One region of the Teredinibacter turnerae T7901 genome, then DNA from elsewhere that is predicted to be linked to it. Evidence: riboswitches for the same ligand, from Rfam matches in the RefSeq annotation. Region 1 holds a riboswitch; each other region holds the start of a gene.
The links. A riboswitch is a leader RNA that binds a small molecule or an ion and turns the genes downstream of it on or off. The one in region 1 is predicted to bind cobalamin.
Positions count from the first base shown of each region.

Region 1 (4,938 bases):
GATATACTTCGCATGTTAAATACAGCATTCGAAGAGCAGGGTGCGGCTGGCCCGGATTTATATCCACAGGACCTTGCCAGCGATATAGATGCCCTTAACAAACGGCTCTATGAAAACCTGAATAATGGCGTCTATCAGGCCGGGTTTGCCACTCGTCAAGTTGTATACGAGGAAGCTTATACAAAAGTTTTCGCCACCCTGGATGACCTGGAAGCGCGGTTGGCTGATGGTCGTCCATTTTTACTGGGGGAGCAGCTGACCGAAACCGATGTGCGTTTATTTGTTACGCTGATTCGGTTTGATGCCGCCTATCACGGGCTGTTTAAATGCAATCGCAACACGTTGCGAGCTATGCCGCATCTGATGGCGTACACGCAACGGATAGTTGCTCTGCCCGGGGTGAGAGAAACCGTGCATATCGATCACATCAAAGCCGGTTATTACTCGATTAAAGAATTAAATCCGCGCGGGCTGATACCGCTTGGTCCAGAGGATTATTAAGTGCAGCACCTGTCTGAAAATACTCGCCATCGGGCACTTTTTGTGTCCCACGGCGGCGGCCCGTTACCACTGTTGGGTGATCCTCAGCACCGAGATATGCGGGCATTATTGGAAACCATCGTGCAGGGTACGCCGTCACCTGCGGCGATTGTTGTTATCAGCGCGCATTGGGAAGCGTCGGGTGTGCGAGTTACGGGGGCGAGAAACCCGAGTCTGCTTTACGATTATGGCGGCTTCCCAGACGAGGCTTACCATATCCAATACCCGTGCCCCGGCGAGCCTGCTCTGGCTCAGGAAATTGTCGAGTTACTCCGCGCAGAGCCTGCACTGATTGGGGAGGTCAACGCGGAATTGGATAATTCGCGCGGGTTGGACCACGGAGTTTTTGTCCCCCTCAAATTAATGTTCCCCCAGGCCAACATTCCAGTCGTTCAGGTATCCTTAGCGGCGGGTTTAAACCCGCTCCAACATATCCACATTGGCAGAGCCCTGGCAAAGTTATCGCGCGGAAACCTGCTGTTTATCGGTTCGGGTTTCACCTTCCACAATTTTCGCGCGTTTTTTTCTCCAAGCGAGGAGAGTGAAGCTAAAAATACGGCGTTTTTGCAATGGCTCGACAAGACGGTGGGCGGGGCTCTTGACGAAGCCCAGCGCGTTGAGCAGCTGACTAAATGGGAGCAGGCACCCTTCGCACGTTTCTGCCACCCGCGCGAGGAGCATCTTATCCCTTTGATGGTTGTCTACGGTATTGCGGGCAGGGCCAGTTCCAGAAGTTTGCACGCGCAAATTCTGAATTACACGGCGGGCTTTTATTGCTGGGACTAAATATGGCCCCGCGTTTTACACGGAACTGACGCGCTGCGCGCTAACCTTGGCTTGAATGACGATTAATTCTGGTATAAACCGGCGATAGAGCGGATGATCTTATAATGTTTATTGCCGACTAAATTTAAAACCAGTGTTGTGAAAATTGGAGAAAACTTAACGATGAAGATTGCATTTTTAGGCTTGGGAGCGATGGGGGTGCGTATGGTCGAGCACCTGTTGAATGCCGGGCATGATGTCACCGTTTGGAATCGCACATCCGAAAAAATGGCGGTATTGGTGGAGAAAGGTGCGGCGAAAGCAGAATCGCCGAAGGCGGCAGCAGCGGGGAAAGACGTTGTGTTTTCCATGGTGCGTGACGATGAGGCCAGTCAAGCGGTGTGGCTCGACGAAGCCAGTGGTGCGATCCACGGTATGGGTGCGGGCAGTGTGGCTGTTGAATGCTCGACCCTTTCTCTCGCCGGTTTGCAAACCCTGGCGCAGGCGTTTCGTGTACAGGGGAGAGCGCTGGTAGATGCCCCTTTATCCGGTTCCCGCCCGCAGGCAGAAGCGGCGACGCTGGTATTTTTCGCGGGTGGCGATAATGACGCTGTAGCTAAAGTTACCCCGTTACTCAACACAATGGGCAGCGCTGTGCACCATGCAGGCCCTCTCGGCAGTGGTGCGGCGATTAAGCTTGCGGTTAATGCCATGCTGGCTACTCAGGTGGCGACCATGGCTGAATTGTGCAAGTTCTTGCAAGCGCAAGACCTGCCGGTACCGGGCGCGCTGGAAATGATGGCCAGCAGTCCTGTGTTTAGCCCCGCAGCCAACCTGGCGGGGCAGAGTATGGCCAACAGTAATTTCGCACCCTTGTTTCCGGTCGAACTGGTGGCGAAAGATCTCGACTATTTTCAACGTTCCAGCCCCAATGCCGCCGTTATTTCGCAAGTAAAGCAGACCTTCGACGCCGCAATTGCAGCAGGTTTTGGCGATGAACAAATGACGGCTGTGGTTAAGCTTGATCGCTAGAATTCCAGTTTTGAAAATACTTAAGTAGCTGCAAAATCTCCCACCCTCTCCCGCTGATATTTTTGCGGGTGAACTGGCGGTTCCGACACGGTTGGAAGCCGCCATCACATTCCGCGATAGCTGCCGGCCCGGCATTGGTATAGAATCACCGCCTTTCTCGTTATGTCCCCGTATGGGCAAGTGTTTATATCTGAACTGTCCGCCGGTTTTATTATTTAACCGCAACAGCAACGCAAACACTTGAGGGAATGCCAGGGTCTGGTGGAATGAATTCCAATATGCCAGATACACTGGAGCTGTCCCCGCAACTGTATGCAGTGAGCGTGTCTCATAGCCACTGGCCTTCGGCCGGGAAGGCGAGACCTGCGTTGAACGCGATTGCTCAAATCCGTTCAAAAACTGAGAGCCAGTAGACCTGCCATAGCAGAGATCACTTATTTGATGTCGGGGACTGCATCAAGCGAGGATTTTATCTGCCCAGTGGGTGCTTCCTGCAAATTGACCGGGCTTGCTCGCCGCGCACAGCGCACCTATCTCCCGATATTTCCACTCGTCTCCTGGCTGCGATGCCAGAATTCCCAGCCGTTTGTTGCGGCTAAGGTGAAGTTGTTAAATGAAAGTATCGGTATGGGTGTGTTTTGTGTGGCTGCTGGTCGGGGCGTGCTGCACGCAAGCCGCAAGCGCGGATTATTTATTGTTGATCTCCTCACAACGCAATGCCCAAACGCTGGCGGAAGCTGTCCGTTTGTTTCGAAAATCACACCCGGCGCTGGCGGTACAGGCGCGCACCGACGAGCAGTTGCGCGAATATACCGCGAGTGAGCTGGATGCATTGTTTCGTTCGGCAAACGGCATTTTTGCCACCGGGCTTTATGGTGGCAGTGTGGCCCAACTCTCGCCTTATTTTGCCCGGGGTTCGCTGAACCAGTTAATTGTCAGCAGCGACCACCGCCTGGTGGCGTTTAGCCAAATTCAGCAACGGGCGCTCTTCGCTACGGGTGCAGGCTCGCGACGGGTTGCAGAATCCGCAACGAGCGCAACTGCAACCCCAACTTCAGCTATAACGACAAATACCACCTTGCTAGCTACGCTCGCGAAATCCAGTCCGGAAGGCGACGTTACCGCCTGGCTTAAGAATATGCGCGCGCAGTATCCTGCGCAGCGCGCGTGGTTGGAAGCACGTGCTTACTGGCAGGTAGGCGGGGCCAAAAATACCACGGCACTTATTTCTTACCTCTACCGCAACTTGGCTGGCGCAGCGGTAGAAGTAGCGGCACCAGAAAATCTGGCGCCGGTTCGCTGGTTCCATAATGGCGGTTATCGCGCGGACTTTCCCACGGTGGGTAGCCAACCTGTGATTGCGGTAATTGATCATGCCGGTGGTGCGCGCGAGGCGGATTCGCACGTGTTGTCAGCCATTTGCGAGCAGGCAGTGAACACGTTAAATCACCAGTGTGTGGCTGCGGTAGCTAATTGGGGGGCTGCCGGGGTTGATGCTTTGTCTGCATTACTGCCAATAAAACACCAGCTGAGCGCGGTAATTATGCTGCAGGATTTTGTGGTTGGTGGCGGCGAGGGTCGATTGGATGCAACAGCATTATTTAGCAATTTAAATGTACCTGTGCTGAAAGGGATTAAACTGCGTGATCGCAGCCAGCAGGAGTACGCCTTGTCTGCGGATGGATTGGCGCGCGAGAAGGTGTACTACCAGGTGGCGATGCCGGAGCTACAGGGGGCGAGCCAACCGCTGGTTGTTGCGACCGCAGGCGATGTTACAACCGATGCCTTAAGTGGAATTCGAATTCATCCGATTACACCTGAACAGAGCGGTATTCACGCTTTGCTGGAGCGCATTGGCAACTGGCATAAATTGCAAACCACACCCAATAAAGAAAAGCGTGTTGCGATTATTTATTACAACCATCCTCCGGGTCGCCACAATATCGGCGCAGATAATTTAGATGTACCTGCGTCACTGTGGCAAATATTGCAACAGATGAAACGCGCAGGCTACACCACGGGCGACTTGCCGCAGTCCCCTGAAGCGCTGCTCGACCTGTTACAACGCAAGGGCGTAAATTTACCACGAGATGCCAAAACGCTGCGCACCATGGCTGCTGAGGTCGCGACCATGGCACCTGCAGCATACAGCGACTGGTTTAATCAACTCCCGGCTACGCTGCGGCAAGAAATGCGTCTTGGGCCGTTAGGCTTATTACATCAACAGCTGGTTGATGCCATTGAGCACAATGCGACAGATTTGGGGCGTGGGCTGTTGAGTCAAACCGTGGGAGAAACGCGTCACTTATTGGAGGGGGTGGATCATCCTGGGCGCTCGCGGGCGATGGCCTTGCTCGGCGATATCGAACACTGCTATGAAGCGGCGCTTGCCAGTAAAAAAATGTCGTGCTTTCCGCAGGCGCTTAGCAATATTCAAGCGTTGCGGCAAACGGGAATAGAAGGGTTGGGTGGCTGGGGGGACGTGCCCGGCAAGGTAATGGTTGTGGACGAGCGTATTTTGTTGCCCGGAATTCGGTTCGGCAATATTTTTGTTGGCCCTCAGCCGCCGCGCGGTTGGGAAATTAACGAAGAGCTGTTACA
Region 1 is NC_012997.1:3,677,641-3,682,578, reverse strand. It holds gene TERTU_RS14745 (glutathione S-transferase family protein) at 1-501, shown strand, start outside; gene TERTU_RS14740 (DODA-type extradiol aromatic ring-opening family dioxygenase) at 502-1,326, shown strand; gene TERTU_RS14735 (NAD(P)-dependent oxidoreductase) at 1,489-2,337, shown strand; cobalamin riboswitch at 2,524-2,774, shown strand; gene TERTU_RS14730 (cobaltochelatase subunit CobN) at 2,951-4,938, shown strand, end outside.

Region 2 (4,938 bases), 330 kb from region 1:
GCGAAAGCGGTTGATCACAAAGCCTTTAATACGCTTGCGTTCGGAGGGCGAGAGCAGTTCGAGCGTACCGACAATGTGGGCGAAAACACCGCCGGGATTAATGTCGGCGATCAGCACGACCGGGCAATCGACCGCTTCGGCAAAGCCCATATTGGCGATATCGCCCTGGCGGAGATTGATTTCCGCCGGGCTGCCCGCGCCTTCGGTAATTACGCTGTCGTACTGGCTGCACAACCGCTGGTAACTCGCTAAAACTTTTGCCAACGCCTCGGGTTTGTAACGGTGGAAATTCTGTGCCGTCATATTGCCCTGGACTTTGCCCTGAATAATGATCTGGGCTCCGGTATCGCTGGCGGGTTTTATCAGCACCGGGTTCATATCCACCGTGGGTGCAATACCGCAGGCTTGGGCCTGCACGGCCTGAGCGCGGCCAATTTCACCACCGTCTGCAGTGACGGCGCTGTTCAAAGCCATATTCTGCGGTTTAAACGGGGCGACCGCATGGCCTCGGCGCAACAACACCCGGCACAGGCCTGCAACCAGTGTGCTCTTGCCCGCGTCCGAGGTGGTGCCCTGAACCATGAGTTTTGTCATTGTGTGTACCCGGCGTGTTCAACGTTAGAAGCAAGCGCGACAGCGCGGGCGAAAATCGCTGCCCGGCCTGTCGCACAGTGAGTTGCCAACAACGGCAGCGGTTTAGAAGTCGAATTGCACCCCTGCAGAGACCGTGCGCCCGGCGTTGTTATAGCCGCCCGCGAGGGCGTAGTCTTCATCGGTAATGTTGTCTAACCGCAGCGAGAACAGAAGCTGATTCCAGCTGTAATTGGCACTGGCGGACAGCAGGTTGTAGTCGTCCAGCGAAGCGCCGTCGATGTCATCCGCGTTGCGCGCGTCGTACAGGTTAACCAGCAGGTGCAGGGCGTTGTCCATCCCGTTTACACGTACACCGAGGTTGCTGGTGTTTTGCGGACGGCGTGGGCGCGGTTCACCGGCACGGTCTTCTGTGGTGTTATAGGTGGTGTTGAACACCAGGCTCAGGTGCGAGTTAATGGCGTAATCGGTGGTGAATTCCACGCCTTTTGAGGTGCTTTCGCCTTCCGCCTGCAAGTAGCCGCTGTAACCAATCAGGTCGAAATAAATTTCATCTTCGACTTTTTGCGAGAACAGCGTAATTCCCAGGTTGATTGATTGCTCGCCACTGAGCTGACGGTAGTAGTCGAGCCCGAGGTCCAGGCCTTCGCTGGATTCCGGGTCCAACGCCAGGTTGGCTGCCGCGCCCGACGCCCAGGGGCCATTGTTATAGGCTATTTCCGAAAGTGCCGGGGCGCGGAACCCGCTGCCCGCACTGGCGCGCAGTTTTAACGTGCTCTCATCGTTTTGCACGGGCAACCACGCGGTGGTTACCCGGTAGCTGTTGTAGGTGCCGAAGTCTTCGTTGTCGTCATTGCGCAGGCCCGCAGTGACATAAACGCTGTCTTGCAGGTTGGCCTGCAACTCCGCAAATATGCCCAGCTGGGTGCGCGATTGCTTCGGATCGGCATCCACGGCGTCGATGATTTCCTCTTTGTTATCCGCTCCCCACACGGCGGTGAGGTGTTTGCTCAGGGGGTAAGATCCCAGATATTCCAGTTTCTTGAGCTTGCCGCGGCTGCCGTAGCTGCTTTCCCCGTTGCTGAAAAATTCCCGCTTCACGTTGGTCTGTGCGTAGGCCAGTGACTGACGGGTTTGCTCCCCGCTATAGGCCAAGGATACTCGGCCGACGGATTGGGTGAACTCGCTGTCGCTGTCCGGAGTAACGGTTTGGCTGCTGGATGAATACGCATCGTACTCGTTTTCTGCATGGGTTCTGCGCAGTACAACTTGCGCGCGCAGCTTGTCGGTGATGTTCACACCGCCGCGCGTATGGACGGTTAAATTGTCGTAGCCGTCTTCCTCACCACTCGTGTCGTAGGTCATTGCATTGAAGCCGTCGCTGTGCAACGCGGTGACCGAGGCGAAACCATCCATACGGCTGTTGCCTGCACTCAATGAGGCATTCAGATTCTGCGTGTTGTAGCTGCCAATATCTGCTGCCAACCGGCCTTCAAAACCTTCTTGTGTTGTGCGGGTGAAAATATTGATTACACCTCCGGCGTCTGCGCCGTAGACAAAGCCCTGCGGCCCGCGGAGAATTTCAACGCGCTCCACATCGCTGTTCATGTTCAAGTGCTCCACGTGGGTCATGCTCTGAGTGCCGGTAGGGTCGGACATTTCTACACCATCTACCATTATCAGTGTGCGATAACCTTCTTCACCGCGAATACTTACTGACGATATCTTGCCGAGGCCGCCGCTGTTTGTGCTGCTAATACCCGGTTGATTGCGCAGCAATTCGTTTAATGTCGTTGCTGCTTGCAGTTGAATATCCTGCTCGGTAATTACTGAAACCGAGGCGCCCACTTCGCGCAGTGGTGTTGGCAGGCGAGATGCGGTAACCACCACTTCTTCAAGGGCGTCACTGGCGGTGGCGGGGTTGGTTAACAGGGCAATCGCAGCCGCGAGGCTGGAGAGAGTAAAACGCGTTGTCATGAGATCCTCATTGGTGAATGAGGGAGGAATTCCGGGGATGAGTCGTAACCCAGGCGTAGCGCGAAGATTAGTGTCATTCCAGGATGGCAGCCCTCCGCTCCATCGTTGAAAGTGTGATCGTCAGGCTGGTATCGGGCTGATGCGTGCTATCCCTTGATAGCACCGCATTTACCGTTGCGGGGGCAGCGCCGGATTTACACCGGACTTCCCAGTTAAGCCATGCGGCGAGCGATAGTTGATGACTTTGTCGCTGCGTATGCCTGGCTGTCGTTTTCGCGTATGGCAGCGAAAACACCTGAAACCGGGCGCGACTTTAGGTAGCGGGGGAGGGCTTGTCAATAGCGCAGGTGAAATACTGTTTCGGATTTTTATCCACCGGCACAGAGGTGTGGGGTTCGATCTGACTGAAGCTGTTGGAGCATCAACCCCGCTTGATTATCTCATGAACAAAATTAGTTTCTATATATGCGGCGCCGTCGACCGCCCAGCGCTGGGCTTCCTGGTGGGTGTTGATGTTGTAGATAAACCACTGCCATGCGCCTTGCCAGAGATCGCCTTCAATAAAGTTAAGCGGTTCGGCGATAAGCAGATCCGGCTGTAAATCGCGGGCTTTGTGCAAGGTTTCTGCGGAGGTATCTGGCAGGCACCAACCAATTGGCAGGTTGCAGGTATTCTTGGCCAGCACCAGTAAATCGTAATCGAAGGAAATTATACGTCGCCGTTCGCCTAATACGTCCGATGCCAGCAATACTTTTTCCAGAAACTGGTTAGGGCCAATGCGCGGCAGACAGTCTTCTTTTATTTCAATGAAAAACTCCACGGAATAACTTGCCAGCGCCTGGCTCAGGTCCGCGAGGCTTTGTATCGGCAGAGGCGAAAAGGATTCGCGAAACTGTTGTGGGTAGTGACACGATATATTTTGCAGTTCGGCAAAGTCTAATTCTTTTAATGCACCTATTGCGGTGGTTGTGCGTTCGAGCGTGTCGTCGTGAAAAACCACAGGAATGCCGTCTCGGCTCATTTGAATGTCGAACTCCACGGCTTCGACACCAGCCTCTATAGCAGCGATAAATCCCGGTAGCGTATTTTCAGGGAAGCGGGACGGATAGCCTCGGTGGCCAACCGTTTTCCAATCGGGTTTAGACATAACGAATTCCGCGTTTTATTACTGAGATCGCGACAGGCGTCGCTTCATTTCATTTTAGTGCTTTTTATTTAACTCTGCGCTATGCCCCCATTTGATTTTTTTAACCCATCCCACTGACCAAAAGGTCGCATGCATCGAAATTCTGCACTCCAACAAAGCGTTGCACGTGTCATTCGGCAACTATGATTCAGTAGCGCAAAAAGCCGAGATTGTTGTTTGGCGTGAAAAGCAGAATGACATTCATGATCCTCGCGCCAAACGGTCAAGTGCTGTGCGCTAAACATTTTCTAAGTTTTGATTCGTTCACAAATTTTTACAATTAGCTCACGTAACGACTTCGTTCCTGCAGTTTTGCATACGGTTCTTGCACTGGCGCGAAGGCAACTCAAACGTTTGTTTTGCAAACAAAATTAATGTTGAGAGGATTCTATGTTCGTAAGTCGAAAACTACGAAGTATGTTGTCTGGTGCTCGAAAAATATCAGCTTTGGCTTTGAGCACCACTTTGCTTGGTGTGCCAGTGTTGGCTGTTGCAGCACAAACGGAGGATCACAAGTTCTCCGCGTTTGTAAATCCCGCGCCGAAAATCGCACCCCAATATATCGTGAAATTTAACGACGTCGCCGGGCTTACACCACAAGCCTCGTTTCGCGCACAAGGCGTTAGACAAGCGCAACAATTGGCGGCCGCTAATGCTCGAGTGATTAAGCGACTGGAGCACATAAATGCGATGGCGGTTTCGGTAGACGCCGCGCAGTTGGCGACGCTGCGTGCGCAACCGGATGTGGCCTATGTTGAGCGTGACCCGGAGCGCCGTTTGCTGGCACAAGCGACACCTTGGGGAATATCGGCAGTAGAGGCTGATGCGGTTAGCGATAGTGATAGCGGTAGTCGCAAGGTGTGCATTATCGATTCCGGTTACGACCGAACTAACCCGGATCTGGCGAGTAATAACCATGCGGGTACCAACGTTTCCGGTACGGGTAACTGGTATGTCCCGGGAGGATCACACGGCACTCATGTCGCGGGCACCATTGCTGCGTACAACAATTCCCAAGGGGTTTTGGGGGTGATGCCCAGCGGCTTGATCGCGATACATGTGGTTAAGGTATTTAACGCAAGTGGCTGGGGTTACGCCTCTGATCTTATCGATGCAATTGGGGTATGCCAAAGCGCCGGAGCTCAGGTGGTTAATATGAGCCTGGGGGGTTCCGGCTCCTCTAC
Region 2 is NC_012997.1:4,008,929-4,013,866, reverse strand. It holds gene TERTU_RS16020 (cobyric acid synthase) at 1-594, opposite strand, end outside; gene TERTU_RS16015 (TonB-dependent receptor plug domain-containing protein) at 697-2,568, opposite strand; cobalamin riboswitch at 2,675-2,816, opposite strand; gene TERTU_RS16010 (glycerophosphodiester phosphodiesterase family protein) at 2,990-3,715, opposite strand; gene TERTU_RS16000 (S8 family serine peptidase) at 4,172-4,938, shown strand, end outside.
Region 2: it holds a riboswitch for cobalamin, as region 1 does, so the genes downstream of both, TERTU_RS16015 (TonB-dependent receptor plug domain-containing protein) here and TERTU_RS14730 (cobaltochelatase subunit CobN) in region 1, are expected to answer to the same signal.

Region 3 (4,938 bases), 990 kb from region 1:
TACCCGACCAGTTTCATGCGGCGTACGGCTCAATCCCACCACCTCAGCAACTGTAAACGGAAAGTTGAGCTGACTGTTTTGCGGCAATACTGCCAGCGAACGAGCAATCTGTAGCGGCGCAACCTGATCGAGCAGCTTCTCACCTAAATAAACATTGCCGCAAGTACGCGGAACTTCTCGCACAATACTTTTCAACAAGGTGGATTTGCCAGCCCCGTTGGCACCGACAATGGAATAAACACAACCCGCACGCAAGCTGAGATTGATGTCCCGCAACAGCGGCACATTCGCCAGCGAGACTTGCAACTGTTCGATACGCAAACTGCTCATAGCCAACCTCTCATAACCAACCGCTCATAACAGAGCCAGCCGTCTGCGCTGATACAGCATAGAGATAAACACCGGTGCGCCGATAAACGCCGTTACCAGGCCAACAGGCAGTTCGGTGGGAGCAATTAACCAGCGCGCCAGCGCATCAGCCAGTACCAATAGCATGGCGCCGACACAAGCCGTGAGCGGAATCATATAGCGGTGGTTTGGGCCAACCATAATGCGCACGAGATGCGGTACCACCAAACCTATAAACGCTATGGTACCTGCGAGGGCAACCGACAGCCCAACACCCGCAGCCACGCACACCACCACCAGCTTTTTAAGGCGGGTTGCGTCAATACCTAAATGCCGGGCCTCGGATTCGCCCAGCAAAAACACATTGAGCGCATTTTGTTGCCGGTACAGCACCGTAAAGATAATCAGGAATATCACAAGCACGGTGCAGGCACTCAAATAGTTTGCGCCCTCGAGCCCGCCCATACGCCACAAACTAATGCGGCGCAGCATGTCGTTGTCGGCAAAGAATTCCAGCAGGCTGGTGATACTTCCAGCCAGAAAGGTCAACGCAATCCCCACCAACAGCATGGTAGACACACTGGTCCCGGCCGCCGAGGTCGACATTCGGTATACAAACCCCACCACCAGCAGGCTGCCGCAGAATGCACCGGCGGTTACCACCGAAATTCCCATCAAATTAAACGCCGACTGGCTGAACAACACAATTGCAATACTGGCTCCGGCGGCGGCACCGGAACTGATACCGATTAGCGATGGGTCGGCCAGGGGGTTGCGAAACAAGCCCTGCGTAACGGTGCCGGAAATCGCCAGCAACGCGCCGACGCCCAGTGCCAGTAAAATGCGCGGCAGCCGCAACTGCTCAAGAATAAGCTGATGTTGAAAGGCCAAATTGCCCTGAGGCCAGTGCACTAACGCAGACAGCGGTATATCCACCGCGCCGATGGTCAGCGCCAGAATCGCAACAAGCACCACCAGTAATAGTGAAACAGCCAGCAGGCGCCACCAATACCGCTGTAGAAATTGCGCCGAGAACAGCACTAAAAATCGACACCTTTACGGGCTTTAATGCCTGCTTTGAAGGCGTGCTTAATATCTTTGACTTCAGATACCGTATCCATCACATCGCGCAGAGCGCTGCCGCCACCGCGCCCGGTAACCACGACGCTTTGCGCAACGGGTCGCGCAGTGATAGCACTTAATACGGTAGACTCATCAAGATAGTCGTAGGCAAGCATATACGTGAGTTCATCCAGCACGACCAGGTCCAGGCGTTCATCCGCCAACATACGCGCGGCTTCGGCCCAGGTTTTTTCGGCCGCCGCTATATCCCCGCTTCGATCTTGCGTGTTCCAGGTAAACCCGGTGCCCATCTGATAGAAATCCACCTGCGGACACTTTTCGCGCAAATAGATTTCTTCACCAGAAAGCTGTTTGCCTTTAATAAACTGCACCACGCCCACGCTCTGACCATAGCCCAACGCACGCATCACCATCCCGAAGGCGGAACTGGATTTGCCCTTGCCATTACCGGTCAGCAGCACCGCAACACCGCGCTCTTCATCCGCACGCGCGATATTCGCATCGACTTTAGCTTTTTGTTTTGCCATCGCCTCTGCGTGACGTTCGTCTTTTGTACTCATATTAACTGGGTGCTCACAAATCTGGGGCCGGAGAAAAATCCGATGGGAACAGCACAGGCACACAGCCTGGTTAGCGGGAGGAGAAAAGGAAATTTGCAGGATGGCCCTAAAACATTCCTGAAAGGCAGCCCTCCGCGCCTTTACTGAACTCATGTGGGAGTATCGAAGCGGTTTCAGGCTGGTATCGGGCTTAGTGTGACGACGGGCGTAACACTTTACCGTTGCGGGGGCAGCGCTGGCTTTCCAGCTTCCCATTTATCACCGGAGTGACCTGAAATCCTGGGGGACTGTAGGCACCAGTAACGCAAAAGTCAACGGTTGCGACTAGCGGATGCGTTCATACCCGTCGTAGAGGTTATTAAAACGCTGCATGCCCTCGGCTTCGAACAACGCCATATCCCAAGGCGTTTCGAGGGCATACTGGCGACCGTAGGCATTGGCCAAATAGACCATGCCTTGCACCACGCTGCCATCGGTGAGAACAACATCCACGCTGATGCGGTCGTAAAAGTCGCCTTCAAAGGCGTCAAGTCGCGCCAGGTCATCCGGGGTGATATTGCGATAGAGCACGCCCTCAACCACCGACGAGGTGCCCGCTGGCACCAGCATAGGATAGGGTTCGTCGCGCACACCAACACGCTCATAGCCGTAAATTGTTGCTGCGTTATGTTCGTAGTGATATTGAACAATTCGCTGCCACACTGGGGGATACATTAATGAGCCATAGGTGAAAACGTTCATGCGCCCTCCTTGAGTTCGTGGATTTTGTCGCGTATCGCTGCTGCTTTTTCGAATTCCAGATTTTTCGCGGCTTCAAGCATGTCTTTTTCAAGATCGGCGATGTGATGCCACACATCTTTCCCTGCCGGTACGTCAGTTGCGTAGCTGGCGGCCTTCTCGGCAACTTTCCGCTTGCTGCCAGGGCGCGCGCCCGGTGCCCGTGCACCTTCCATGATATCGGCAATGCTTTTAACGATACCTTTCGGGGTGATGCCATTCGCTTCGTTAAAGGCGATTTGTTTCTCGCGCCGACGGTTGGTTTCGTCCATGGCACGCTGCATGGAACCCGTGATGTTATCTGCGTAGAGAATAGCACGGCCTTTCACATTTCGCGCGGCGCGGCCAATGGTCTGGATCAGAGAGCGGTCTGACCGCAGGAAGCCTTCCTTGTCTGCGTCGAAAATCGCGACCAAGGAGACCTCCGGCATATCCAGGCCTTCCCGCAGAAGGTTAATACCGACCAGTACGTCAAACTCACCCAGTCGCAGATCGCGGATAATTTCCACCCGTTCAACGGTATCGATATCCGAGTGCAGATAGCGCACCCGCACACCGTGCTCCATCAAAAATTCAGTGAGGTCTTCTGCCATGCGCTTGGTCAGCACGGTAATCAGCACGCGATCTTTGGCTTTAACACGCTTGCGGATTTCTGACAGACAATCATCCACCTGAGTGCCCGCCGGACGAACTTCGATTTCCGGGTCCACCAATCCGGTTGGGCGCACGACCTGCTCCACGATTTGCCCCTGGTGCTCGGCTTCATAGTTGCCGGGTGTCGCCGATACAAAAACCATTTGCGGCGCTAGCTGTTCCCATTCATCGAACCGCATAGGGCGATTATCCAATGCCGACGGCAAACGGAAACCGTACTCCACCAATGTTTCTTTCCGCGACCGGTCGCCTTTGTACATACCTCCAATCTGCGGCACAGTTACGTGCGATTCATCAATCACCAGCAGCGAGTTTTTGGGTAAATAGTCAAACAGCGTGGGAGGCGGCATTCCGGCAGCGCGGCCAGAGAGATAGCGCGAGTAGTTTTCGATACCGTTGCAATAACCCAGCTCGCGCATCATCTCCATATCGTATTTGGTGCGTTGCTCAAGGCGTTGCGCTTCCACCAGTTTATCCATACCGCGAAACTGCTCGAGCCGTTCCTGCATTTCCTCTTCGATAAAATCCACTGCATTCAAAATAGTCTGTCGCGGCGTGACATAGTGAGATTTTGGATAGATAGTGCAGCGCGGCAGGCGGGCAAGAATTTCCCCTGTTAACGGGTCGAACGACGAGATCTGTTCCACTTCATCGTCAAACAATTCAATACGCACGGCTTCTATTTCTGAGTCTGCAGGAAACACGTCAATAATTTCACCGCGCACCCGATAGGTTCCGCGGCCAAAATCAATGTCGTTGCGGGTGTACTGCAACTCCGCCAAGCGCCGCAATATTGCGCGCTGATCTATCTGATCGCCACGCGATAAGTGCAGCATCATTTTCAAATAGGCATCAGGATCACCCAAACCATATATGGCAGACACCGTCGCGACGATAAGCGCATCGTCACGCTCCATCAGCGCTTTGGTCGCCGACAGGCGCATTTGTTCAATGTGTTCGTTGACCGATGCGTCCTTATCAATAAAGGTATCGGAAGATGGCACATAGGCTTCCGGCTGATAGTAATCGTAATAGGATACGAAATACTCGACAGCGTTATCCGGGAAGAACTCTTTAAACTCGCCATAAAGCTGCGCTGCCAACGTTTTGTTGTGGGCCATAATCATGGTTGGCCGCTGCAGTTTTTCTACCAGATTCGCAATCGTAAAGGTTTTACCCGAGCCGGTTACCCCAAGTAGCGTCTGGTGGGCCAAGCCGGCTTCCACACCTTGATACAGTTTTTCAATCGCCGCGGGTTGATCGCCTGCTGGCTTGAACTTTGAATTGACTTTAAAGGGTTTTGCCAACTTGGTTAAACTCATGCTTGGCGTATCTCCCAGCATTGATGAATTTTGGGGTTGTGTTGAAAATCCGGGTCTAGGGTTTGCGCGCTAATGTTGGTCACCCGGTAGCGGCTCAACGCATTTTCATCCAATTTGAAACTGCGTAAATTATTCGAAAAATACAAACAACCACCCGGGTTGAGCAAGTCCATACAGCGCTCAATCAGCGCCGC
Region 3 is NC_012997.1:2,690,299-2,695,236, forward strand. It holds gene TERTU_RS10695 (heme ABC transporter ATP-binding protein) at 1-330, opposite strand, end outside; gene TERTU_RS10700 (FecCD family ABC transporter permease) at 355-1,389, opposite strand; gene cobO (cob(I)yrinic acid a,c-diamide adenosyltransferase) at 1,389-1,991, opposite strand; cobalamin riboswitch at 2,151-2,281, opposite strand; gene TERTU_RS10710 (gamma-glutamylcyclotransferase family protein) at 2,316-2,732, opposite strand; gene uvrB (excinuclease ABC subunit UvrB) at 2,729-4,744, opposite strand; gene rlmKL (bifunctional 23S rRNA (guanine(2069)-N(7))-methyltransferase RlmK/23S rRNA (guanine(2445)-N(2))-methyltransferase RlmL) at 4,741-4,938, opposite strand, start outside.
Region 3: it holds a riboswitch for cobalamin, as region 1 does, so the genes downstream of both, cobO (cob(I)yrinic acid a,c-diamide adenosyltransferase) here and TERTU_RS14730 (cobaltochelatase subunit CobN) in region 1, are expected to answer to the same signal.